DNA from 3 places in the Lactobacillus amylolyticus genome. Region 3 is predicted to be linked to each of the others. Evidence: predicted binding sites of a transcription regulator. Region 3 holds the regulator's gene; each other region holds the start of a gene.
What was found. The regulator LexA, encoded in region 3, represses DNA repair genes until DNA is damaged. The targets are predictions, from matches to a motif close to CNAACANNTGTTNG.
Positions count from the first base shown of each region.

Region 1 (8,484 bases), 160 kb from region 3:
ATTGAGTGATTTGCAACCTACCAGAACTTATCGATCACGTGCAATTACAGCAATGAAGATGAAATCTGAAGATAGTAAGATGATTCGGATTGATTTAATTAAAACAAACAGCGGAGAGATAACTTTATTTACTCATCGTGCATATGCTGTTAAATATGATGTTTCCGAAATATCTGAATTTGGTGGTAAAGCTTTGGGTGTAAAGTCGGTTAACTTAAAAGATGATGATTATGTAGTAGGCTACGTCTTGGTACAACCAGAATTTGCTGATTTGATCAAAGTCGGTTTAATTACCCAACGTGGAGCCTTTAAGCAGTTTAAGTTAAGCTTAGTTAATAAAGTATCTAGAGCTAAACGTGGGGTAATGGTTCTAAGAGAATTGAAGACTAAACCACATAGAATAGCTGCAATAGCTGCCTATGGTCAAAATCACGTTCTAAAGATGACAACGTCAAGTGACCGGCATATGGATATTAATACAAATAAATTTCCATTAGGGGATAGATATTCTAATGGTTCATTTGTAGTTGATCCAACTGTAGATGGAACTCCTGTAAGCCTTGAATTAGGGGCACCTTTGAGCAACGAAAACAAACAGGTTTCTGATCTATTCTAAATAAATAATAAAATCGCTTACGGAGTGTTAAGAAAAATGTTTTGACACTCCGTATTTTTGGGTAGACAATGTATCTAGGTATAGGGTAAAGATTATTGTTTTATCAAGAAAGGAAGCTAATCAAAATGCCAAAAACAGATACAATACTTTCAGCAAAGTCACTTCGATATTTTTTACAATTAATTGATACAATGAATTATACCCAAGCTGCACAAATACTTGGTATTACACAGCCAGCATTGACTCAACAAATTAAAAAGTTAGAGCATGCAATTGGTGCGCCTTTATTTGGACAAATGGGGAAGAAGCTTTACCTTACTGAAGCTGGTAAGGAAATGCAGTCAGCCGCAGTTGAATTACTAGATACAATAAATTCTGTAGTCGATGATATTCAAGAATTTACTCAAGCTGATAAAGGTAGTATTTCAGTGGGTGTCTTAGATACAATTGATATTGAAATTTTCAGACAATTTGTTGTTGAATTTAATAAAAATTATCCAAGAATCCAATTGAATATTCTTACTTATAATCGTCAAGAATTATGGCGCAGACTGGATAACAACACGATCGATTTGGCGATCATGTACTTGCCGGATAATACTAAGCGGGACGAAATCAATTTGCAGCATCAATATGATCATATGGAATTGTTCAAAGATCGTTTAATGATTTTGACGCATAAAGATACAGTCGAAGCTAAGCAAGCATATTCAATTTCTAGATTTACTAGAAGAAAATGGGTTTCTTACCCTGAAGGTTCTTACTTAACGCAATTAATGAAAGACTATTTCGGCGATAAGAACAAGCCGATTGTTTCTTTGACTTTTTCAAAGGCAAAGTACTTGATTGAAACCGCACAAACTACCGAGTATGATACTTACATTAGCAAATCATATTATTTAGCACATAAGAAAGATATTAATCTTACTCCGGTTTATGTGAAAGATGATAAGGATTTTGAGATTGCGATGGTATATCGCAAAGGAAAGGTAGAAATTCCAAGAATAAAAAACTTGTTAGAAGAATGGAAGAAATTCTTGGATAAAAAGGATTATTCTAGTAGACTAGAGTAGACGCTAGAAAAAAGAGAGGAATTTTTAATGGAAAAAGAATTAGTTTTTGGTCACCAAAATCCAGATACTGATGCAATTGGCACTGCAATTGCATTTTCATATTTACAAAATAAATTGGGTTACAATACTGAAGCTGTTGCTTTAGGTGAGCCTAATGACGAAACTGCTTATGCTTTAAAGAAATTTGGTTTTAAAGCACCACGTGTTATTACTAAGGCTGCAGATGAAGTTAAAGCAGTTATGCTTGTTGACCATAACGAGCCTCAACAAAGTGTTTCTGACATTGATAAAGTTAAGGTTACTCATGTTGTTGATCACCACAGAATTATGAACTTCAACACGGCTGATCCTTTATACTACCGTGCAGAACCAATGGGTTGTACTTCAACTATTGTTTGGAAGATATTCAATGAAAAGGGTATTGAAATTCCTGAAAAATTAGCGGGATTGATGCTTTCAGCAATTATTTCAGATACTTTGCTTTTGAAGTCACCAACTACAACCGATTATGACAAGAAGGCAGTTGAAGCCTTGGCTAAAATCGCTGGCGTGGATTATCAAGAATATGGTTTGGCCATGCTTAAAGCTGGTACTAATATTTCTGATAAATCAGAAGAAGAATTGATTGATTTAGATGCTAAGAGTTTCAGCTTAAATGGCAAGAACGTTCGTATTGCTCAAATTAATGTTGTTGATTTGCCAGAAGCTTTGGAACGTAAAGAAGCATTTTTAAAAGCTATGAGTGCATCAGCTAGCGATAACAATTATGATATGTTCATGCTTTTGATTACTAACATTCTTGATTCAGATTCAGAAGCTTTGGTTGTAGGTTCTGATGAAACTAAGGCTTTGTTTGAAAAAGCATTTGGTAAGAAGTTAAGTGATTCAGAGGTTAAATTACCAGGCGTTGTTTCTCGTAAGAAGCAAGTTGTACCACCATTAACAAAAGCTTTTGAAGGCTAATTTCATTATTAAAGAGAAAATAAAAATGGCCGAGTTGAAAAACTTGACCATTTTTTGTTAAAAGCAAAGGAAAAAGAAAATGACATATCCTCAACTTGATTTAAAGAATTACAAAGGGCCAAAAGCTACAATAGATACCAAGCATGGTCAAATTACAATTCAATTATTCGATAAATTAGCACCAATGACTGTTGAAAATTTCACTCGTTTAGCTAAAAAGGGCTATTATGATGGAACTACTTTTCATCGAGTAATTAGTGACTTTATGATTCAGGGTGGTGATCCAGAAGGAAATGGTACAGGCGGTGAAAGCATCTGGGGTCATCCGTTCGAAGATGAGTTTACTGATCAACTATTCAATTTACGCGGAGCACTTTCAATGGCTAATTCAGGTCCAAATACAAACGGAAGTCAATTCTTTATTGTTCAAAATAAAAACATGCCTAAGCGGTATATTCGCGAAATGGAACCAGCTGGCTATCCTAAAGAAATAATTCATGCTTATAAACAGGGTGGTACCCCTTGGCTAGATGGAAGACATACTGTTTTTGGTCAAGTAATTGATGGGATGGATGTTGTTGATAAAATTGCCAAAGCGAAAAAAGATAAAGCTGACAAACCACTTGAAGCAGTGGTAATTAATAGTATTAATATTAATGAATAAAAATACACGCTTCTGAATTGAAACGAGTTAAAAATTTCAATTCAGAAGCGTGTATTTTATTAGTTGTTACTACTGTTGATTTCCTTTAGTAAACCAATGAAAGATTTGCTGACATGTTCAGCCTGATTCTTTGGCAACTTACGCAATTCATTAGTGACTTTTTGGATAAAAGCAGGAGTGTTATCTTGGTTTTCATCCGCCTTTACCTTTTTAAGACGATAAGCATTATTAATAATATCAGGTGTAGTAGTGTTCAATGCACATGCAATAGAATCTAACTTTTGAATACTGATATTTTGATTTTTTGTTCTTTCCAAACGAGAAATAAAGTTGACAGAGAGACCACTTAACTCGGCTAAATCTTCTTGAGTCAATTTTTGATCGCGTCTACGACGTGAAATTTCATCCCCTAGATTAATACTCATGAAGCACTCGACCCTTTCAATTACTTATAAAACTATAGCTATTAGCTATAGACCATAAAAACGTAATAAAATGAAATAGATTATTTTAATATTATTAAATTACACTATATTAACAATAAATACTTGAAAAATTCTTATAAAAACATCATCTCATTAAATTATGATAAAACAATAATTTGAATAAAATATGAATTCTTTAAGAATTTCAGCAAATAAATTGATAAATCCCTAAAATATTATACAAAAAACAAGAAATTTATATAATATTTACTACAAGTAACATAGAAACATAATATTTATTGTTTTGTCAAGCAAACGCCGTTTATTGGTCATTAGTTAGTAAATAATTTTGAATTTAATGAAGTTTAATGTTAATTAATAGTGAAAAACGATAATAGAGTAATGGATAAGAGTTGAATAATCACTTCGTATAATATATATTATGTAAAGTAAATTCTCAAAATTGGAGGTAGACTAAATGAAGATACTAAATATGGATCATTTTGTTATCACAGTAAATAATCTGGACAAAGCAAAAGATTCTATCATCGAATTATTGGATTAAAAATAGTAAATCAGCGAAGCAACCAAGATTTTGTGACGATGATGTGTGGTGGTCATTCACTTCTTCGCTTAAGAAAGTCAACTAATGAAGTAATGCAATTGTGGCGAAGCATCTATCGACTGGTAGTTTTGATTTTTGTTTAGAGAGCTCAAATAATGTTCAAGAGACTAGACTATAAAGAATTTTGAAACAAATAATATTCAAATAGAATTAGGTCCAGTTGTTAAGCATGGTTTTAAAGGAAAAATGATGTCTGTATATGTTAGAAATCCAGATGGTAATCTTGTTGAAATTTCTACTTATCATAATTAATGCTGAGAGAGATTCTGAGACGTTTAAAATCCAAAATGATCATTAGTTTGTTTTATTAAGTTCATCTATTTTAGTCCAAAAGTAAGAATAAAGTTTATGAGTTCAGTTTTTTTGCTAAGCTATCATTAAAACTATAATTTTAATGATAGGTAGATCTCATACTCTCAATTAAATACGGTTTGATATTTATCTTATTACTGAATTATTTAGTGAATTTATTTAAAAAGAATTTCTATTTTTGTTTTGCTGAATCAATAATTAATTTGAATCAATATTTGCAGCAACAAATAAGCTTGATATATCAATGTTGTGCTGTCTTCTTTAATCTTTTATTGCTCCCCGCTCTTTATTTTGGCTAGGGGAGTTTTTCTATGACATTAAAGAACATGTGTTTGCAAAAGTGCCCTAAAATTGCTATAATTTAAGCAGTTGTATAATGAAAATCATAATTAGAGGTAGACATGGCATGGAAACAAAAAAATATTTAGCCTTAATTCAACTTGAATTAAATAAAATGCCAGATTATGTAAAGCAATATAATCTAGGAACCAATCACTCTCTAGCTACGAGTTATCAATATTTAACTGAAATTAGACGTTTTTTCGAATGGCTAAGAAAAGAAGGAATTTCGAAGGCTGATAACAATCGTCAAGTTTCCACTTCTACCCTCGCCCATTTACGACGTAACGATATCATGCTATATATTGATTATTTACGCCATTCTAAGAATCAACAGGGACACCTCAATTCGCCAACAACAGTTAATCGTTCAATTAATGCTTTACGTTCCCTATTCAAATTTTTGACAATTACGGCTGACAATAATCATGGCCAACCATATTTTGAACGTAATGTAATGCTCAAAATAGATTCTTTAAACAGCACAAAAACGCTTAATTATCGTGCTCATATTTTAGAATCTCATATGTATACTGGCAATTTAAAATATGAATTTCTTGATTTTATTGCAAAAAATTATGAGCAACATTGTAATAAACAGGCTCTACCAGCTTTCAAAAAGAATAAGCAGCGAGATCTTGCAATTATTGCCCTAATTCTGGGAACGGGAATTCGTGTGTCTGAATGTGCTAATGTCAATTTAAAAGATCTTAATTTAAAAGATGCAGTTTTAGATGTAACGCGTAAAGGCGGTCAGAGGGACAGTGTGCCGATTGCTGAATGGACGGTCAACTATCTGATTGAATATAAAAAGATCCGTCAGCAGCGGTATTTGGCCGATAAAACACAAACTGCATTCTTTCTAACTCGTTGGCATGATCAAACACGTCGTATTACAAGCAATGCAATTGAAAAAATGGTCAATAAATATTCGGCAGCATTCGGTCACCCACTTACTCCACATAAATTACGCCACACTTTAGCTTCAGAATTGTATGAAGTAACTAAGGATCAAGTTTTAGTAGCGCAACAATTGGGTCAAAAAAGTACTTCGGCAACGGATTTATATACGCATGTTAATCAAGAAAAGCAACGTGCAGCTCTTAATGAAATACCTGATCTTGATCAGCATAAGTACTAAAAACACGTACAAAAAATGTATTCTTATATATAATATCATTAATTAATCTAAAAAATCTGCTTTTATATTAAACAATCTGACTTTTAAGTGCTAGAATATTAACAATTTAATCTTCACTTGTTTGATAAATTAATTTGATTAAGGAGATATTTATGGAAGATTTAATTGATCTGCACTTACATTTGGATGGTTCAGTACCTTTTAATACCGTTAAGAAATTAAGCAAACTGCATCATTTTCCGTTAATAAGTGATGATAAATTGCATCAGAAATTATCTGTTTCAGATAATTGCCATAACTTAAATGAATATTTAGAAAAATTCGCCTTTCCATTAAAATTAATGCAAACAAAAACAGATTTAGAATTGATTGTTTATGAATTGTTGCGTGATTTGCGCAAACAAGGCTGTATCTATGTAGAAATGCGCTTTGCCCCACAATTACACACGCAAAAAGAATTGACGCAGGAGGAAGCTATTAGGGCCTGTGAGATTGGTTATAAAAACTTTCTTAATTGGCAAGCGGTTTTGCGTGATGGCAAACCAGCCTTGCATGCTAACTTTATTCTTTGCTGTATGCGGCTGCGTGGTAATGAAAAAGAAAACTTTGAAACTGTTGAGTTGGCTCATAAATTGATGCCGATTACTCATGTTGTTGGAATTGACCTAGCCGGCGCAGAAACCCCCGAATTTGCTATTCACAAATATAGTAAACTTTTTGCCAAGGCAAAAGAACTTGGTGTTCCCTACACTATTCATGCAGGGGAAGCAATGGGGCCTAATTCCATTCGTGAAGCCCTGGCATTAGGAGCTAAAAGAATTGGACATGGAATTAGATGTATTGAAGATCAGAATCTAGTAAATAAATTGGCAAAGGATAAGATAACTCTTGAATGCTGCGCTACTTCCAATTTAAATACTAAAGTTTTTGATCGCCTGACTAAATATCCAGTTAGAGAATTGCTCCATGAAGGTGTTCATGTAACTTTGAATACTGATAATATGACAGTTTCTCATACTAATTTACCAACTGAGTATCGACGTCTTGAAGTAAAAACAGGTCTTTTAGCAAGTGAAGAAAAAGAAATGATGAAGAATTCAATCCAAGCTTCATTTGCCAGTCCAAAAGAAAAACAACGTTTGACTGCTCTTTTAGGTTAAATAAAAAAAGAAGAACAAGTAGTATCTTTTTACTACTAGTTCTTTTTTGCTTTTTATTTAGTTAAATCGATTTTATCAATATCAATCATCCAAGCAATAGCGATTGATTTTTCACCTAAGTGAGTAGCAATAACAGGACTGAATTCTGCAACATCAATAGGCAAACCAGGGAAATTTTCAGAAATAAAGTCTTTAATTCCTGCGGCCTGCTTGGCATCGTTAGAATGAAAGACAAACAAACGTAATTTATCTTTATAATCAAGCTTACTAGTTCGTTCTAACGCAATACTTTCAATCTTGCTGACTGCACGCTTCATAGAACGAATTTTATCAAACGCAACGATTTTACCATCTTTAAAAGTTAACAGCGGCTTAATATTAAGCATTGTACCGATAAATGCACTCGCATTACTTAAACGACCACCACGACTTAAATTCTTTAAATTATCTACGACAAACAATTCATCAATTGTTGCTCTAATTTCATCAAGATGCTTAATAATCTGTTCAGGTGTTAAGCCGTTTTTGATCATCCTAGCAGCTGCAAGAACTAAGTATCCTTGCAAACGCACAGTTATCTTTGAATCATAAGGATATAAATGATATTCAGGATTATTGCGAGCGATGTTTTGCAATGTCTCATTATATCCAGAAATCCCGCCCGATAAAGTAATATCAATAATGGCCTCATAGCCTTCTGCATGGAGCTTATTGTAAAGTTCAATCATCTTACCCATGCTTGGCTGTGAAGTCTTAGGAAAAGCAGCACCTTGTCTTTGAGATTCAAATAGTTGCTCTGCAGTGATGTTAATGTCTTCCAAATATTCCTTGTCGCCAATAATAACAGGAATTGGCATTACGATCACATTATTTTCTTTAACTTCTTCTTTAGTTAATACGCTGGTGCTATCGGTCACTAATGCAATCTTCATTATATAACCCTTTCATCTATAAGAATTTATAGATGAATTATAGCATAAATTGAGCTCAAGTTCGAATACCTATGCCATTTCTGAGAAGTCGTCATATCCCATGCTTAGATTTTTTAGTTCTTGAGTAAATTTAGTTAACTCATTTGTATCAATTTTTGAAAATAGATCTTTTTCGATCTCACTAAGTGCCTTTTTTAATTCGGCAACTTTACTTAGCCCCACTTCACTTAGGCA
Region 1 covers NZ_CP031835.1:702,326-710,809, reverse strand. The annotation lists gene parC (DNA topoisomerase IV subunit A) at 1-616, shown strand, start outside; gene D0Z64_RS03600 (LysR family transcriptional regulator) at 742-1,689, shown strand; gene D0Z64_RS03595 (manganese-dependent inorganic pyrophosphatase) at 1,717-2,652, shown strand; gene D0Z64_RS03590 (peptidylprolyl isomerase) at 2,732-3,316, shown strand; gene D0Z64_RS03585 (helix-turn-helix domain-containing protein) at 3,376-3,741, opposite strand; gene xerS (tyrosine recombinase XerS) at 5,085-6,158, shown strand; gene add (adenosine deaminase) at 6,311-7,318, shown strand; gene D0Z64_RS03565 (DegV family protein) at 7,372-8,250, opposite strand; gene D0Z64_RS03560 (MarR family winged helix-turn-helix transcriptional regulator) at 8,320-8,484, opposite strand, start outside.
Region 1: xerS (tyrosine recombinase XerS) is a predicted target of LexA. The motif match lies at 5,000-5,013, and genes of this name have one in related genera.

Region 2 (8,484 bases), 400 kb from region 3:
GAACTATTTGCCACGGATTGCTATTTGTTTAGGCGTAATCATCGTCGTCTTAGTAGTCTACTTCTTATATGCGCGTCTTTCTTCAAGTGGACAAAGCAGTAATAATGACAACAATGTGGCTGTTTCTTCACAAACTTCTTCTAAGTCAAGCTCATCTTCGGCTGTTAAGAAGAGCAATGTTAAGGTAACTTCTTTGGGCAACAACCAATATCGTGTTACCGGGCTTAAAAATAACCGCAAGTTGACTATTAAAGCTGGTTCTCAAGCCGTAACTGCTACAGTTACTGTTAATGGGGCTACAGTGCAACGTAAGGCCATTGCTGCAAACAGCAAAGATAGCTTGAACTTGTCAAGCGGTGCCAAAACTGTTGCTATTACTTTGAGTAATGATACTGATACTTCAATTAAGATTGCCGGTAAAAAAGTCCCATATACTACCACTGGTCAATCTAGAACAATTACCTTGCTGATTGGTAAAGCAAGTTCACAAAGCAGTTCTTCTAGCTCAAGCACGCAAAGCAGTACACAGAGCAGTTCAACTACTAACTCATACAACAAGCAACAAAGCAGCAGTCATCAGAGTCAGACTCAATCAAGTCAAACGCAATCTTCAACTACGCAGAGAAACCAGACTAAAAATGACCAAAACAACCAAGGTCAAAGCGGTAAAGGCCAACAAAGCAGTAAAGGCCAACAAAGCAGTCAAAACAATAACGATAAAGGCAATGACGCTGGTAACCGTTAGTTTGATTAGAGTGGTATTTTAGAGGAGATAAAAATGAATTTACCTAATAAATTAACAATGTTTAGAATCTTTATGATTCCAGTATTTATGTTGCTTATTATTTTTAGAGGAGCAACAGGCGGCTATACTGCTACAGTCGGTGTAGCACACGGAACGGTAATTTCTTGGCTTCAAGTGATTGCTGTTGTAGTATTTGCAGTAGCTTCTGCTACTGACTGGCTTGATGGTCATATTGCTCGTTCACGCAATTTGGTTACCAACTTCGGTAAGTTTGCTGACCCACTTGCTGATAAGATGTTGACAATGACTGCCTTCATTTTCTTGGTTTCACTTAATTTAGCTCCAGCATGGGTAGTTGCAATTATTGTTTGTCGTGAACTTGCAGTAACTGGTTTACGTTTAATCGTTGTTGAAAATGATGGTGAAGTTATCGCTGCTAAAATGCCAGGCAAGATCAAGACCACAGCACAAATGCTTTCAATTATTTTCTTGCTTTTAGGTGATCCATTCTATCTCGGAACTGTTTTGCTTTACATCGCTTTAATCTTTGCCGTTTACTCCGGTTACGATTATTTCCATTCATCATGGGGCGTATTCAAGGGCTCAATGTAGTTTGATAATCAAATAATTCATAAAAAAGATTGGATTTATCCAATCTTTTTTATTTTCTACGGTAAAATAGCAATTTTTTTCGTATTTATAATATAGAGGATAAAATTCTTGAACGCTCGTTCGCTTTTTCCTTGCAATCTGCTAAAGAGTCAAAGTATAATTAATATGTAATGTCCATAGGAGGTAAATAGTTTGGCCAAAGATGAAAAAAAGGCTGCCTTAGATGCGGCCCTCAAAAAGATTGAAAAGAACTTTGGTAAGGGCGCTGTTATGCGGATGGGTGAAAAAGCCGATACGCAAATTTCAACTGTCCCAACCGGCTCAATTGCATTGGATGCAGCCCTTGGTGTTGGTGGCTATCCACGTGGGAGAATTATTGAAGTATATGGTCCTGAATCTTCAGGTAAGACAACGGTTGCTTTGCATGCCGTAGCTGAAGTACAAAAGCGCGGTGGTACGGCTGCTTATATCGATGCCGAAAACGCTATGGATCCAGCTTATGCGGAAGCTTTAGGCGTTGATATTGATTCTTTGATTTTGTCACAACCAAATACTGGTGAAGAAGGTCTGCAGATCGCTGATACTTTAATTTCCAGTGGTGCTATCGACATTTTAGTTGTCGATTCAGTTGCTGCCTTGGTTCCACGAGCAGAAATTGAAGGTGAAATGGGTGATGCCCATGTTGGTTTGCAGGCTCGTCTTATGAGCCAGGCTCTTAGAAAGCTTTCAGGAACAATTTCTAAGACAAAAACCATTGCAATCTTCATTAACCAGATTCGTGAAAAGGTCGGTGTCATGTTTGGTAACCCTGAAACTACGCCAGGTGGTCGTGCTTTGAAGTTCTACTCAACGATTAGACTTGAAGTAAGAAGAGCTGAACAAATTAAGCAGTCTGGTGATGTTTTAGGTAACCGCGTTAAGATTAAGGTTGTTAAGAACAAAGTTGCCCCACCATTTAAGGTTGCCGAAGTAGATATTATGTATGGCAAAGGCATCTCACAAAGTGGTGAGCTTTTGGATATGGCAGCTGATAAGGATATTATCGATAAAGCTGGATCATGGTATTCATATAAGTCTGATCGAATTGGACAAGGACGTGAAAATGCTAAGAAATACTTGGAAGATCACCCAGATATTTATCAAGAGATTGAAACTCAAGTTCGTCAAGCTTATGGTATTGATGAAAAATCCATTGCCGACCGTGAAAATCCTGAAAAGATAAAAGAAAAACGTGAAACCGCTGAAAAGAGCGAAGAAGCAAAAGAAACTGCCGAGAAAAAAGAAGCAGCCAGTAAAAGCAAATAAAGTTGGAGAAATCAACCTTGACCTTGGATTTTAATTCCAAGGTTTTTTCTTGTTGATTGACATGTGCATTCCAGTTCTTTATCATAAAACTGTGTGAATAATTCTAAAAAAGGCGATAGTAATGATGGTAAATGAAATTTTAATTCCCGCCGTGGTTGCTATTGTTTCACTTTTAGTGGGATTAGGCGCAGGCTATGCAATTCGAAAAAATTCTTGGGAAAAGAAAGCCCAAAATGCACAGAATGATGCTGACCACATTCTTGCTGATGCCAAGGCACAGGTTACTGCTGCTGAAGCTGAAGTAAATGCACAAAAACAGGCTGCGGAAGCAGTTAAACAAAGTGCAGAAAACACCAAAAAAGAAAAAATTCTTGAAGCACAAGAAGAAATTCAAGAATATCGACAAAAAATCGAAGACAGTTTGAATCAAAAACGTGATGAAATTTTACGTTTGCAGAATCGTCTAGGACAGCGTGAAGATACTCTTGATCATCAAAAATCTTTATTGGAGGAAAAAGAATCTGGCCTCTCACGAAAAGAAGATCAATTAAAGCAGCAAGAAGCTAATTTAAACAAAAAGCTAGAATATGCCAATGAGTTAGTCGAAAAACGTCGACAAAAACTTTATGAGGTGGCTGATCTGGATAAGGAACAAGCTAAGAAGCTTGTTTTGAGTCAGCTCTCAGATGAATTGGTTAAAGAACGAGCTGAAATGATTAGAAATAGCAATGAAGAAGTTCAAGCTAAAGCTGATCGTTTTGCTAATCAAATATTGGTTGATGCGATTCAAAGCTCGGCAGCTGATACAGTTGCAGAAACCACGGTTTCTGTAGTTGATTTGCCAAATGAAGAAATGAAGGGCAGAATTATTGGCCGTGAGGGACGCAATATTCGTTCCTTTGAAGCTTTGACAGGAATCGACTTAATTATTGATGACACGCCAAAGGTCGTTACTTTGAGCGGCTTTGATCCAATCAGACGAGAAATTGCCAAAAGAGCAATGCAGCGTTTGATTAAGGATGGTCGAATTCATCCAGCTCGCATTGAAGAGATGGTTGATAAGGCCCGTAAAGAAGTAAATGACGATATCTATGAAGCAGGTGAAAGTGCTTTGATGGATTTGGGAATTCACCGGATGAATCCTGAATTAGTGAAGACTTTAGGCCGACTTAAATATCGTACTTCTTATGGTCAAAATGTTTTAGCACACTCAATTGAAGTTGCAAAATTAGCAGGTACAATGGCTGCAGAACTTGGTCTAGATGAAAAACTAGCAGTTCGCGCGGGATTATTACACGATATTGGTAAAGCAATTGATCATGATATTGAAGGCTCACACGTTGAGATTGGGGTTGAATTGACTCGTAAATATCATGAATCAGATATAGTAGTTAATGCGATTGCGGCTCACCACGGAGATGTACCGAAGTTATCGTTTATTGCTGAACTTGTAGTAGCGGCAGATACGATTTCTTCAGCTCGTCCGGGTGCAAGAAGCGAAAGTCTTGAAAACTACATTAGACGGCTGACTGAACTTGAAGACATAGCCAAGAGCTACCAAGGAGTAAAGCAGGCTTATGCGATTCAAGCAGGACGTGAAGTCCGGGTTATGGTTGAGCCTGATGAAATTTCAGACGATCGTATCACTGTATTGGCACGGGACATTAAGAACCAAGTTGAAAAAGAACTTGATTACCCAGGTAATATTAAGATTACGGTTATTCGTGAAAAACGAGTGTTTGCAATTGCTAAATAAGCGTTCGGCATAAGAGCTGAGCGCTTTTTGCTTTACTTAAACTTGATTGTTATCTCAAAGTCCTTGTATAATGAGAGGAAAACTTCTTAAAGAAAGCAGTCAAAAATGTTTAAAATTATTGTTGATTTATTCTTTCTGGTCATTATCCAGGCGGCCATCACGCCGTTTATTCGAAGATTGGCCTTTGTTTTAGGAGCCGTAGATAATCCTAATGCAAGAAGAGTTAACAAAAAGCCCATGCCTACAATTGGTGGCTTGGGTATTTTCGTGACTTTTAATATCGGTTGCTTTATTCTTTTGCGTGAGCAATTTCCAACCCATGAATTATTCTCAATTTTGCTTGCCTCAAGCGTTATTGTCTTGACCGGTATGATTGATGATATTCTTGAATTAAAGCCTCGACAGAAGATGTTTGGCATCTTTATCGCATCCCTGGTGGTTTATTTCTTGGCAGGCATCCGAATGGATGTTATTAATCTGCCGTTCATTCACCATGAAATAACTTTAGGCTGGTGGAGCCTGCCAATCACCATTTTTTGGATTCTGGCTTTGACTAATGCCGTCAATCTGATTGACGGGCTTGATGGTTTAGCTGATGGCGTATCGATGATTTCTCTAACTACGATGGGAATCGTCGGCTACTTCTTTTTACATACCCATGAACTGTATGTTCCAATTGCTTGCTTTATGCTGGCGGCCTGTTTATTGGGCTTTTTACCGTACAATTTTCATCCAGCCAAAATTTTCTTGGGTGATACGGGAGCATTGTATATTGGGTTCATGATTTCGATTTTCTCGCTTAAAGGCTTGAAAAACGTTACTTTCATTTCATTGCTGGTCCCAATTATCATTTTAGGGGTTCCAATTACTGATACCGTTTATGCGATGATTCGGCGGAAGCTGAACAAGCACCCAGTTTCGCAGGCCGATAAGCATCACTTGCACCACCAATTAATGAAGATGGGATTGACTCATCGACAAACAGTTTTGACAATTTATGCTTTATCTTTAATTTTTTCTTTTATTTCATTGTTGTTCCTGCTTTCACCAACTTGGGGAATTTGGCCATTAATTCTGTCATTGTTGTTTGCCCTTGAATTATTTGTTGAATCAATTGGACTTTTAGGTGAAAAATACAAACCGCTCATGCATTTGATGCAGAAAGTTATCAGTTCTCGAAGTACGAGGGATCCAAAAGTTGAGGTTTGGCATTTGGGTGAGGAAAAGCCAAATCAATTAAAACGTCCGGATAAGCAATTTAAAGTTCAAGACGATAAGAAAAATAAGTAAAACAAAAATGAGTTTGAGATAATTTTTCTCAAGCTCATTTTTATTGTTCATGAAAATTGTTTTGCGTCACGGGCATTTCATTGTAGCGCTTTTCGCCTAACGTGAACTTTACTTTGCCAGCCAACAAATTAGTTAAATCATCTTCAAATTGCTTTTGGTTTTCTTCATCCAGAAAAACTTTAATTTGAACATCAGTTGCATAATTGGTATCTGCAATGAAAATTTGTTTTTCTTTAAGGTAGTGGTTAACTTCATCGAAGCGATTATAGGCAACAGAAAAGATCAGTTCTTGCTGTAGACCCCGTTTAATGACGCCAATCTTTTCGGCAGCTTGGGTTACGCTGTTTGAATAGGCTCTGATTAATCCGCCGGCCCCCAGCTTAATGCCGCCAAAATATCTGGTAACGACCACAGTCACGTTTTTAAGCTTCATCAGTTGGAGTGCTCTCAATTCAGGGATGCCAGCCGTACCTGAAGGCTCACCGTTGTCGCTAGCCTTTACTTGATCATCATTGAGACCAATTGTGTAAGCATAAGTATTGTGATTTGCATCATGGTACTTTTTGCTTATTTTTTTAATAAATGCCATTGCTTCTTCAACCGTATTGCTGCGTGCTATGCTGGCAATGAATCTGCTTTTTTTAATAATAATCTCGTTAGTGCCATTTTCTTTGATAGTTAAGAAATTTTCATTTTTTGACAAAAAATCGCCTCTTTTTACGTATATATATTTTAGGAGGGCAAAAAATGGAAAATTCACCCCAATTAGCTGGTCGACAATGGACGAGCAATCAACAGAATTTTAGCATAAGTGCAGATACTAATAAAATTCCAGCAATTGAAAACTTTTATTGCAATCGTTGTGGCAGCCGTGTTTCAGGAGAATTGCCATCAGGTAAAAAATATTGTCGTGCCTGCATTGGGCTGGGACGAATCTGTGAAGGAGACAGTTTGATTCGCCTGCCAGCAGATAATCGGCTTTTTCCAAAATTAAAAAATGGCGGAATGACTTGGCAAGGAGAATTAACATCGCAGCAGCAAAAAGTGTCAACGGCCTTGCTGGAAAATTTTAACAAAAAGAAGAATACTTTGGTTCACGCTGTTACAGGGGCCGGTAAAACAGAAATGTTGTTTGAATTGATTGCTGCTTGCATGAAAGAGGGAAAACGAGCTTGTATAGCGACGCCGCGAATTGACGTTGTAAATGAGCTCTATCCTCGTTTTGAAGCAGCCTTTGCCAAAATTAAAATTGGCAAATATCATGGCCGTGAATATCATGATCCGGGAAACGATCAATTGACGATTTGCACAACGCACCAATTGCTAAAGTTTTATCAGGCATTTGACCTTTTAGTTATTGATGAAGTTGACTCATTTCCTTATGTAGGAAACAGTCAGTTGCACTTTGCGGCTAAGAATGCAGTAAAAAAGACGGGAATTCGTGTTTATTTAACAGCTACGCCAACGGAAGACCTGCTCTTAGAGGCAAAAAGCGGCGAATTAGAAATCGTCAAATTAAATCGCCGGTTTCATGGTGGATTGTTGCCTGTACCTAAAGAAAAATTGTTTTTACGACCATTTCTGAAAAAGAATAAAATTAATCCAAATCTATTGCGGGAAGTAAAAAAAGTTTTAGCGACGGGCCATCCTTTGCTTTTATTTGTTCCACGAATAGATGAAGTTAATATTTATTTGCAGGCACTAAGGACCGACCCTGCTTTGAAAAAAGTGCACATTGCCGGCGTCCATGCTGCAGATAGCGAAAGAATTAAGAAAGTCCAACAGTTTCGTGAAGGACAACTAGATTTATTGATCACAACGACTATCTTAGAACGAGGCGTAACTTTCAAACATGTGTGGGTTATTATTGTTGCGGCTGATGATCCAATTTATACTACAGCGAGTTTAGTTCAAATTGCCGGCAGAGTTGGTAGAGATAAAAACGATCAAGATGGGCTAGTGCTTTATTGCTATCACAAATATACGGCCAAGATTGATTTAGCAATCAAGCAAATTAAGGAGATGAATCGATGATTGAATGTCTGTTCTGTGGTCAGTATTTCGCTGCTGATTTCAACTTGCTGGATCTTTTATCAACGCAAAAAAAGAGACAAGGCCGTCTTTGTCGGCAATGTCTTAAACGTTTTCCAAGATTAGGCAAAACACGCTGTCCAAATTGTGATAAAAATGTGGAAAAAAGCGGACTATGTTTGGACTGTCAAGATTGGCAAAAGATTTATCCCAATAATTTGCTTAAAAATCATGCTGTTTACCGTTACAGTGATGCTTTTCATGACTTAATGGTGAATTATAAACGTTACGGCGATTACTGTCTTCGAGAAATTTTGCAAGAGTTGATTCGAAAAGAAATTCAAGAATACCATTTTGATTATTACGTACCAGTACCTACATCACCGGAGCATCAAAAACGAAGACAATTTGATACAGTTAGTGCAATCTTTGCAGATTTGCTGTCGCTTAGCTATTTTCTAAAAAAGAAAGAAGGCACAGGAGCACAGGGTGAAAAGAATAAGCGTCAACGGCTGCTAACGCCACAAGGCTTTTTTGTTGCTAAAGATGCCCCAATCAAAGATAATATTAGTAATGACAGATTCTTATTATTAGATGACATTTATACCACGGGAAGAACCCTATATAATGCGCGAGACAAGCTCTTAGAAGTGTTTCCACAAGCAAAAATTGAAAGCTTTGCAATTTGTCATTAATCAATTGTTATTAAATTAATGCTAAACGCTTACATTTTCTGGTATAATGA
Region 2 covers NZ_CP031835.1:943,060-951,543, reverse strand. The annotation lists gene D0Z64_RS04835 (helix-turn-helix domain-containing protein) at 1-745, shown strand, start outside; gene pgsA (CDP-diacylglycerol--glycerol-3-phosphate 3-phosphatidyltransferase) at 779-1,357, shown strand; gene recA (recombinase RecA) at 1,550-2,662, shown strand; gene rny (ribonuclease Y) at 2,784-4,418, shown strand; gene D0Z64_RS04815 (MraY family glycosyltransferase) at 4,524-5,708, shown strand; gene D0Z64_RS04810 (YigZ family protein) at 5,749-6,411, opposite strand; gene D0Z64_RS04805 (DEAD/DEAH box helicase) at 6,456-7,742, shown strand; gene D0Z64_RS04800 (ComF family protein) at 7,739-8,434, shown strand.
Region 2: recA (recombinase RecA) is a predicted target of LexA. The motif match lies at 1,467-1,480, and genes of this name have one in related genera.

Region 3 (8,484 bases):
GCCATCATAAGAGAATGAAACGTGCTTGAATTCAATTTTTCCTTTTGCAATTGTTAAACCTTCCTGAGTCTGCTGCTGTGGTTCATATTGCGTATCATCAAGGATTCTGAAAATTCTTTTACCCGCAACAATCCCATCCTGGAACAGCGTCATTTGATCCATCATGGTTGAAATAGGGTTAAAGAATTGTGAAATATATTGTGAAAAAGCGTAAACAACACCGGCTGGCACGAAGGTATCGTGAAGCGGAAAGCCAAAGTACATTAATGATACAGCCAAAGCTAATGAATAAAGCATGGAAGTCAGAGGTGACAAAAGCAGTGAATTCATCCGGATCATGTTGAAACGGGTATTCATCAAGCCGCCATTTTCATCCTCGAACTCATTTGTCATTCTTTTTTCTTGCTTAAACTGCTGAATCAAAGATACGCCTTCAAGCGATTCATTCAGGTTCGTGTTGATGCGGCTCAATCGTTCACGATAATTGCGGTAAAGTTTGGAACTTTGATAAGCATAAAGCCAAATAATCAACAGCAAAATCGGCAAGAACGCCAACATTAAGAAGCCAGCGGTTTTATTGGTTAAAAACATGGCCACTAAAGCTGAAACAACTGAGAAGAAGGAAATCACGACGCTTGACAGCACCGTCAAGAAGTTGCTCAAAGTCATCGTATCATTGGTAACCCGCGAAACAATTGAGCCTGCTGGCGTTTGATCAAAGTAACGCATCCCCAAACTATGAAGCTTGCGATAAAGTACCTTCCGAATTTGTTCCAGCGACTTTTCAGAACCTAAAGAAAAACAAAATTCATAAGCAAACTGCAAAAACGCTTTTAATAATGAACCTAAAGCATACAAGAATCCCGCAAATAAAATAATTTGCACGGTTTCAGTTTGTTTTAACAAAAAGTGATCCAAAAAGTATTGCAGACCAAATGGCAACGCCATATTGATGACACTAACCAAAAACGCACCGATAACAGCTACCAGCATTTCCCGTTTGAAAATCATAACGAATTTCATTAAACGTTTAAAAATAACGATCTGTTCTTTGACTGGGATGGCTTCTGACCAGACTGATTTGAACTCATCTTCATTATTCATGCTTTTCACCCACTTTCTCTTCTAATTCCTGTCTGCGCCACATCTCAGCATACCAGCCGTTATTAGCCAGCAACTGGTCATGGGTTCCGCGTTCAACAATCTTTCCATCTTTTAAGACCAAAATAAGATCTGCGTTCATGACTGAAGTCAAACGGTGAGCTGCAATTAAAGTTGTCTTGCCGTTACGCTCCTTGCGCAATGCATGCAAAATCTCTGTTTCAGTTTTGGCATCAACCGCTGACAAGGCGTCATCCATGATCAAAATCTGGCTCTGCTTTAAAAGTGCCCGCGCGATCGACATTCTCTGTTTTTGTCCACCAGAGAGCGACACGCCGTTTTCACCAACTAAAGTGTTGTAAGAACGCGGCATTTGCAAAATGTCGTTATGCAGGTCGCTCTTTTTTGCTGCTTCAATAATTTGATTGTCTTCGGCATTCTTTTCTGCAAAAGCAATATTGTTTTGAATACTGGTAGAAAAGAGATAGTTATTTTGCGGTACGTAAGAAATCTGTCTGAGCAGAACGTTGAGCGGAATCTCACGAATATCGTGACCATTAAGCGTAATTTTGCCATCATAATTATCGAATTCACGCAACAGCAATTGAATAATCGTCGTCTTGCCGGAACCAACGCGGCCAACCAGTCCCAAAGTTTGACCGGTTTTCAGCGTAAACTTGATATTATGTAAAACTTCGACATCTTTTTCATCAGGATAAGCAAAAGATCTAACGTCATATTGCAAATCACCATGGATATCTTCTGCCGTCAATGAATCATCGGCCTTTTGGTCGGTAATGAGCGGCTTTTCTTTTAGCAATTTTTCAACACGATCATAGCTTGCGCTTCCCCGTTCAAGAATGTTGAACAAGTAGCCGATCGCAAACATCGGCCAGACCATATTGCTGATGTAGGCAATAAATGAAACTAGTTGCCCTACTGACAAAATTTTGTTTTTAACAAGCAACCCGCCATAAATGATCGTGATTGTATATGTTAAACCGATAATTATCGTACCTAATGGATCAAACAGCGAATCCCAAATAAAGACTCTGCGATTGATTTTAATAGTTTGATCGACCATTTTATCAAAAGCAGCCGTATCCTCTTTACCTTGATTGAACGTTTTCAAAACCTTAATCCCGGTGACTGACTCCTGAGTTTTATTATTTAATTTTGAAAAGGCAGCCTGAGACTGATCGAAAGCCGCATGCAAATGCTGACCTAATTTTTGCGCACCCCAGGCCAAGAACGGCAGTGGCAGCATAGCTACAATCGTCAAACGAAAGTCAACGAAAATAATCATGGCAATCATCGTCGACAAGCCCATCATCAGTGAATCAACCAAAGTCAAAACGCCATCGCCGGCAACGTTTTGGATCGCAGATACGTCGTTGGTCGCGTGGGCCATCAAATCACCAATTCGGTGACGTTGGTAAAATGTTCTGTCCATGATCATAAAATGGCGAAACAGTCTTGAGCGCATTTGCCGTTCCAGTTCTGCGGCACCACCCCAAATTTGCTTGCGCCAGAAATACCGCAGCAAGTACAAGACAACGGCCCCGGCCAAAACTGCTAAAACCAGGACGCCATATTGTTTCCAAGTAATATGACCTTTATCCAGCTGATCGGCCATCAAACCTAAAACTCTTGGCGGAACCAAGTTGGCAAAAGAAGTCAAGGCTAGAAAAATGATCCCTAAAATGTATCGTTTCTTCTCCTTTTTGAAGAACCAGCCCAATTTCTTAAAAACTCCCATTATTTCACCCTTTCTTAAACAAAAAGAAAAAGACAAAGGTAATCCTTCGTCTTTTGTAAACTTCTTCTATAAAGATATATATTATTTACGTTGTTGATGCTTCATCATATTCATCACTTTTTTAACCTTTTTAGTAGAAGGCTTTTGTCCCATTTGTGACATCATTGCAACGATCATATCTTCATTGATTGGAGGATTATCTTGGAAATACTTCTTCATATAAGCTCTAGCACCGTAAAAGCCACCAATTAATCCGATACCAAGAGCAACAATAATTAAAACAATTGCTAAACCTAAATTCATAATTTAAAAACCCTCCAATTAACTAACAGAATATATCTTACAAAAAAATAAGACTTTTTTAAAGCCTAATTTAATCTTTTCTCAAGCCCTTTTTTCTTTGGGCACGTTTTGCACGTTCAGAAGTTACTTCATTACCATCTTTATCTATAATAACAGTATCTTCCAATTGTTGTTTGAAACCAGCTCTAAAATTGGCTAAAAACTTTTTGTGAAGTTCTTTTCTTTCAGCTTCTTCTTCAGGTGTCAGACCTTCATTTTCTTTCTTGTGATAAAGCTCGTTGATTCGGTCTGTTACCTTTTTAATTTCATCTTTGTCCATGATTTAACACCTCTATATATAATGATAGTTTACCGTATTTGTGCAGATAAAAAAAGTAATAAATTTAAGAACGTTCGTTTGTATATCGTTTTGTTTTTTGCTAAACTAATACTTAAAGAATATTAGACACAAATGGGGTTACATTATGACTAACAACCACGAATCAAAACAACTCGAAATTTTGCAATACATCTACGATACCGTTGAGGATCGCGGTTTTCCGCCAACTGTTCGTGAAATCTGCTCAGCAGTTAATTTATCTTCAACTTCAACGGTTCACGGCCATTTATCACGGCTTGAACGCAAAGGACTTTTAATTAAAGATGCAACTAAGCCCCGTGCAATCGAAATTACGAAAAAAGGACGCGAAGAACTAGGCATTAAGCCTAAAGAAATACCGGTTGTCGGTGTTGTTACTGCAGGGCAGCCAATTTTAGCAGTTGAAGATATTGATGATTATTTCCCACTTCCACCTGATTTAAAGGCAGACGCCGGCGATCTGTTCATGCTTAAGGTTCATGGTGAGAGTATGATCAACGCGGGAATTTTAAATGGTGATAATGTAATTGTCAGAAAGCAATCTTCTGCTTCTAATGGTGAAATTGTAGTCGCCATGACAGAAGATAACGAAGCAACGGTTAAGCGCTTTTACAAAGAAAAAGGCCATTACCGTTTGCAACCGGAAAATGATACAATGGCACCGATTATCTTATCTAAGGTCAGCATTTTAGGCAAGGTTGTTGGCCTTTACCGTAGCAATATTGATTAAATAAAGCAAGAGACTAGGAAGTTAGTTCCTAGTCTTTTTTATGCCAACATTTTGGTAAGTCTTTCTTCAAATTTTGGCAGCCATTTTAGTTGATAACCTGCCCGCGTAGGGTGAATCGGATCAGCCTTATAAAGCGCATCTTGTTTTTGAAAAGCAGGATCATGATACAAATCTAACAGTTCAAAATGATATTTCTTCTGCAGAGTTAAAGCACGATCGACCATTTTTTGATAAAGCGGATTATCAAAGGGAGGATTGGTATAAAGCAGTAACGGACAATGCCATTTTTTCTGTGCATTAGCAATGATAAATTCTAGTGCGCCAGTAATAGTCTTAGTATCAAAATTCTCATTCTCGACAATTTGTCCTAAAGGCTTATCCTTTGTCGCATCATTGGTCGACAATTGCAAAACGAACGCGTCTGGTCTATTAGCCGCTAAGAAGTTGGTGTAGAAGCGATTAATATATGAATCTGGATCATAATCGCTGCTGTTAGGATCTGTATTGCCACATAAAGTCGTACCATTTTCGGCATCTTTCACTGCCTGAATCCCATCCCTTTTCCAAAGATAATCAACAAATGATTCTCCTAATGCTCCATAGCCTAACGTCACAGATGAACCCAGAAACAGAACTTGTTTATCAAAAAGAGGTCCTTTAATGGTCTTCACATTGTTAACGCTGTATTTGCGGCTGTTGCCAGGCAGAGCAGCCAACTCGATATATTTGCGCTGACTCAAGGGATGCTTTTCAATGCTCTCTCTTAATTCCCAGACAGCAGGAGTAGATAAATCATTGTTTTGCTTAATCGAAATTAAAAAGGTTTCGTTGCTCATTTAATCTCCTTTCCTTAAAAACGGCATAACTGCCAGCCAGTCTCTAGCTATTTGCTCAGTCAACTTACGATTATAAAAAACACTGCGGAAAAATTGTATACCGCTTTTTTGACCAAACATAAGCATCTTTAGCATCATTTAGCTGCAATATCGGCGTATTTTTTATTATTTTGCCATGTTCTTCAGAGATCCTATGACCAGGGCCAAGCAGGCGCTCTAAAGCTGTATTGCCTACCGCTACAATCAAAGTTGGTTCAATTTCTTTGATCTCATAGTCTGAAAAAGGAGCATGAGCCAAAACTTCTTTTTTAGTAGGTTTGCGGTTGGGATATTTCACTACTTCCTTGTTTTCTCGTTTGCTAAAAACTTTTTTAACCGCATAAGGGCAGCTTCGAACGACACTCGTAATATAAACATCCTCGCGCTTTAATCCGATTGAGGCAATAGATTTCATCAATTCCTTGCGGGAATCCCCATGAAACGGAATTTGTGAAGCGAGTTCTTCATGGCCTGGTGCTTCACCTACAATCATCAAAGCCGGATGTTTAGAACCTGCACCCGCATTAAGTCCTTCTAGTCGCAGGTCTTTTGAACGCTACTTAACCAGCTGTTTTAAACTTTCAGGATAATTCATCTTTCAGATAAGAGACAGCCTTTCTCAAAACGCCCATTTTGCCATGCTCAACCAGATATTTTTCTGCATCTGTTAAATTGACCCACAGGTAATTTTTAATTTCTTCTGTTTGAATTTTGACCGTTTGATCTTGCAAGTATTTTGCTAAATAGAAGGTAACCTCTTTCCAATGCTTATTGAACATTTGGTATTGAATTTTTTGCACAAAATTAAAATCAAACTTTGGCTTCAAATTAACTTCTTCATGAACTTCGCGTTTTGCTGCTTGTTTCGGCGTTTCATCGCCTTCCAAATGTCCTTTAGGAAAGCCCCAATTATCATTTTTAATACTTTGAACAATTAAAAATTGCAATTCGCCCTCATGCTTGCGGTAAATTACCGCTCCAGCAGAATGTTCCTTCAGCATTGATTATCAGTCCTCCTTGTCTAATATGAATTCATTATAAAACAAAAGTGATTCCAACATGCGTCAAAACCACTTAATAATTTCATTTATTTTTTAGATAAGAAATTGCTTCAACCAATATTTCGTATAAATGACGTTCAGCAGGTAAATATTTTTTTGATTCAGATAAGCTTACCCACTTTGAATTGAGAATCTCTTCTTTTTGATCAACTACTTTCTGTGCGGAAACAAACTCACTCAGAAAGAAGCCAACTTTTTTAATCGTATTTTCTTCGGTTTCATATTCGATTTCACGTCGAAAATCAAAATCAAACTTCGGATGCAAGCCAACTTCTTCAGCAACTTCACGTTTTGCCGCATCTTCTTCTGTTTCCCCAGGTTCCAAATGGCCCTTAGGAAATCCCCAAGTATGATGCAAGACGTTTTCAACGATTAAAAACTTTGGTTCTTGCTCTTCCAGGCGGTATATAACGCTGCCAGCTGAGTGCTCATGAATCATAAATTATTCCCCCTCATTGCGATGGGCCTATTATACCAATAAATATAAAAAAATCACTATCTTGCAAAGCAAAATAGTGATTATCGCGTTGTTAACTAGTCTACCTCTACCTAGTTTGACACGATCAAAAACAAGATCTAAAAGATCTCATTTTTCTTTTTAGTAATTTTAATATATCAATTGATTGCCTTGGTGTCAAACAATTTTCGAAATAAAAAAGCAGTTCCGTTTGGAACTGCTTCTTTGATTGTAATTAACGACGAGCTTCAGCAATTCTTGCTGCCTTACCTTTACGGTCACGTAAGTAGTAAAGCTTAGCACGACGTACACGACCATGACGAACAACTTCAAGTTTTGCAACACGTGGGTCGTTTACTGGGAAGGTACGTTCAACACCAACACCTGAAGCAATCTTACGAACAGTGTAAGTTGCACCGATACCAGTACCCTTCTTCTTAATTACAACACCTTCAAATAACTGAATACGTTCGTGAGTACCTTCAACAACACGTACGTGAACACGAACAGTGTCACCTGCACGGAATTCAGGAATATCGTCACGAATTTGTTCTTTAGTTAATTCTGCAATTAATGGATCCATAATATATTTTCTCCTTCTTCGGCATTCATATCACGCCTCGCGCCCAGCGGAATACCCATAACTTATTTAGTGACATTTGTCACGATCATTAGTTTAACAGATTAGGCCAGCTTAATCAAGTTCCGCCTTAATTTGAGCAAGCATTTTCTTTTCTTCGCTTGTAAATTTTCTTCCTTCAAGCATGTCAGGCCGATGAAGATATGTCGCCTTTAAAGCTTGATAATGACGCCACTCATCAATTTTTTGATGATTTCCGCTCATTAATACATCTGGCACCTTTTGCCCCTCATAATCAGCGGGACGCGTATACTGCGGATACTCTAACAAGCCATGAGAAAAACTCTCCTCAACCGGAGAAGCAGCATTGCCCAAAATTCCGGGAATAAGACGCACGGTGGCATCAATCATGCTCATCGTCGGCAATTCGCCACCAGTTAAAACATAGTCACCAATTGAGACTATCTCATCAGCTAAATCATACACTCTTTGATCAAAGCCTTCATAGTGCCCGCAAATAAAGGTTAATTCATCTTCTTTGGCCCATTCTTGGGCCATTTTTTCATTAAAAGTTTTCCCTTGCGGCGCCGTGATAATAATTTTACCCGTCGAAGACAAAGAATTGAGTGCCTTTTTAATTGGCATGATTTGTAAAACCATCCCTGCTCCACCGCCATATGGCGTATCGTCTACATGGTGGTGAACGTCAGTCGTAAAATCGCGAAAGTTAACTAAATTTAGGTTCCACTTTTTGTCCTCTAATCCTCTGCCCAGCATTGAAGTTTGCAAAGGAGTAAACATATCAGGAAACAGCGTTAATACATTAATCTTCATCGTGTAAACCTTCCATCAGCTCTACATAAACCTTCTTTTGGTCAACATCTACCTTTTTCACAACGTCTTTAATATAAGGAATCCAGTATTCGTTGCCGCTATCTTCCTGTACCAGCCAAACATCGTTAGCCCCAGGTGATTGAATATCTACGATCTTGCCTAAGAATTCGCCGTTTTGATTATCAATCACATCGCAATTTAAAATATCGCGGTAATAATAGACTCCTTCAGGAAGTTCCTGCTGATTTTCTTCACTAACAACCAGTATTTTTCCGCGTAATCTTTCCGCTTGATCAATGTCAGTTATTTCATTAAATTTTACCAGCCAAAATTGTTTGAATGGACGACCACTTTTCACGGTCAATTTCCGCTCATGATCATCCTTTAGAGCTAATTTTGAGCCCGAACTAAAACGTTGCTCAGGAA
Region 3 covers NZ_CP031835.1:544,294-552,777, reverse strand. The annotation lists gene D0Z64_RS02875 (ABC transporter ATP-binding protein) at 1-1,104, opposite strand, end outside; gene D0Z64_RS02870 (ABC transporter ATP-binding protein) at 1,097-2,860, opposite strand; gene D0Z64_RS02865 (YneF family protein) at 2,942-3,163, opposite strand; gene D0Z64_RS02860 (DUF896 domain-containing protein) at 3,234-3,482, opposite strand; gene lexA (transcriptional repressor LexA) at 3,628-4,251, shown strand; gene D0Z64_RS02850 (SGNH/GDSL hydrolase family protein) at 4,290-5,087, opposite strand; partial or broken gene D0Z64_RS02845 (uracil-DNA glycosylase) at 5,088-5,670, opposite strand; gene D0Z64_RS02840 (bis(5'-nucleosyl)-tetraphosphatase) at 5,708-6,127, opposite strand; gene D0Z64_RS02835 (bis(5'-nucleosyl)-tetraphosphatase) at 6,210-6,626, opposite strand; gene rplS (50S ribosomal protein L19) at 6,880-7,227, opposite strand; gene trmD (tRNA (guanosine(37)-N1)-methyltransferase TrmD) at 7,339-8,058, opposite strand; gene rimM (ribosome maturation factor RimM) at 8,048-8,484, opposite strand, start outside.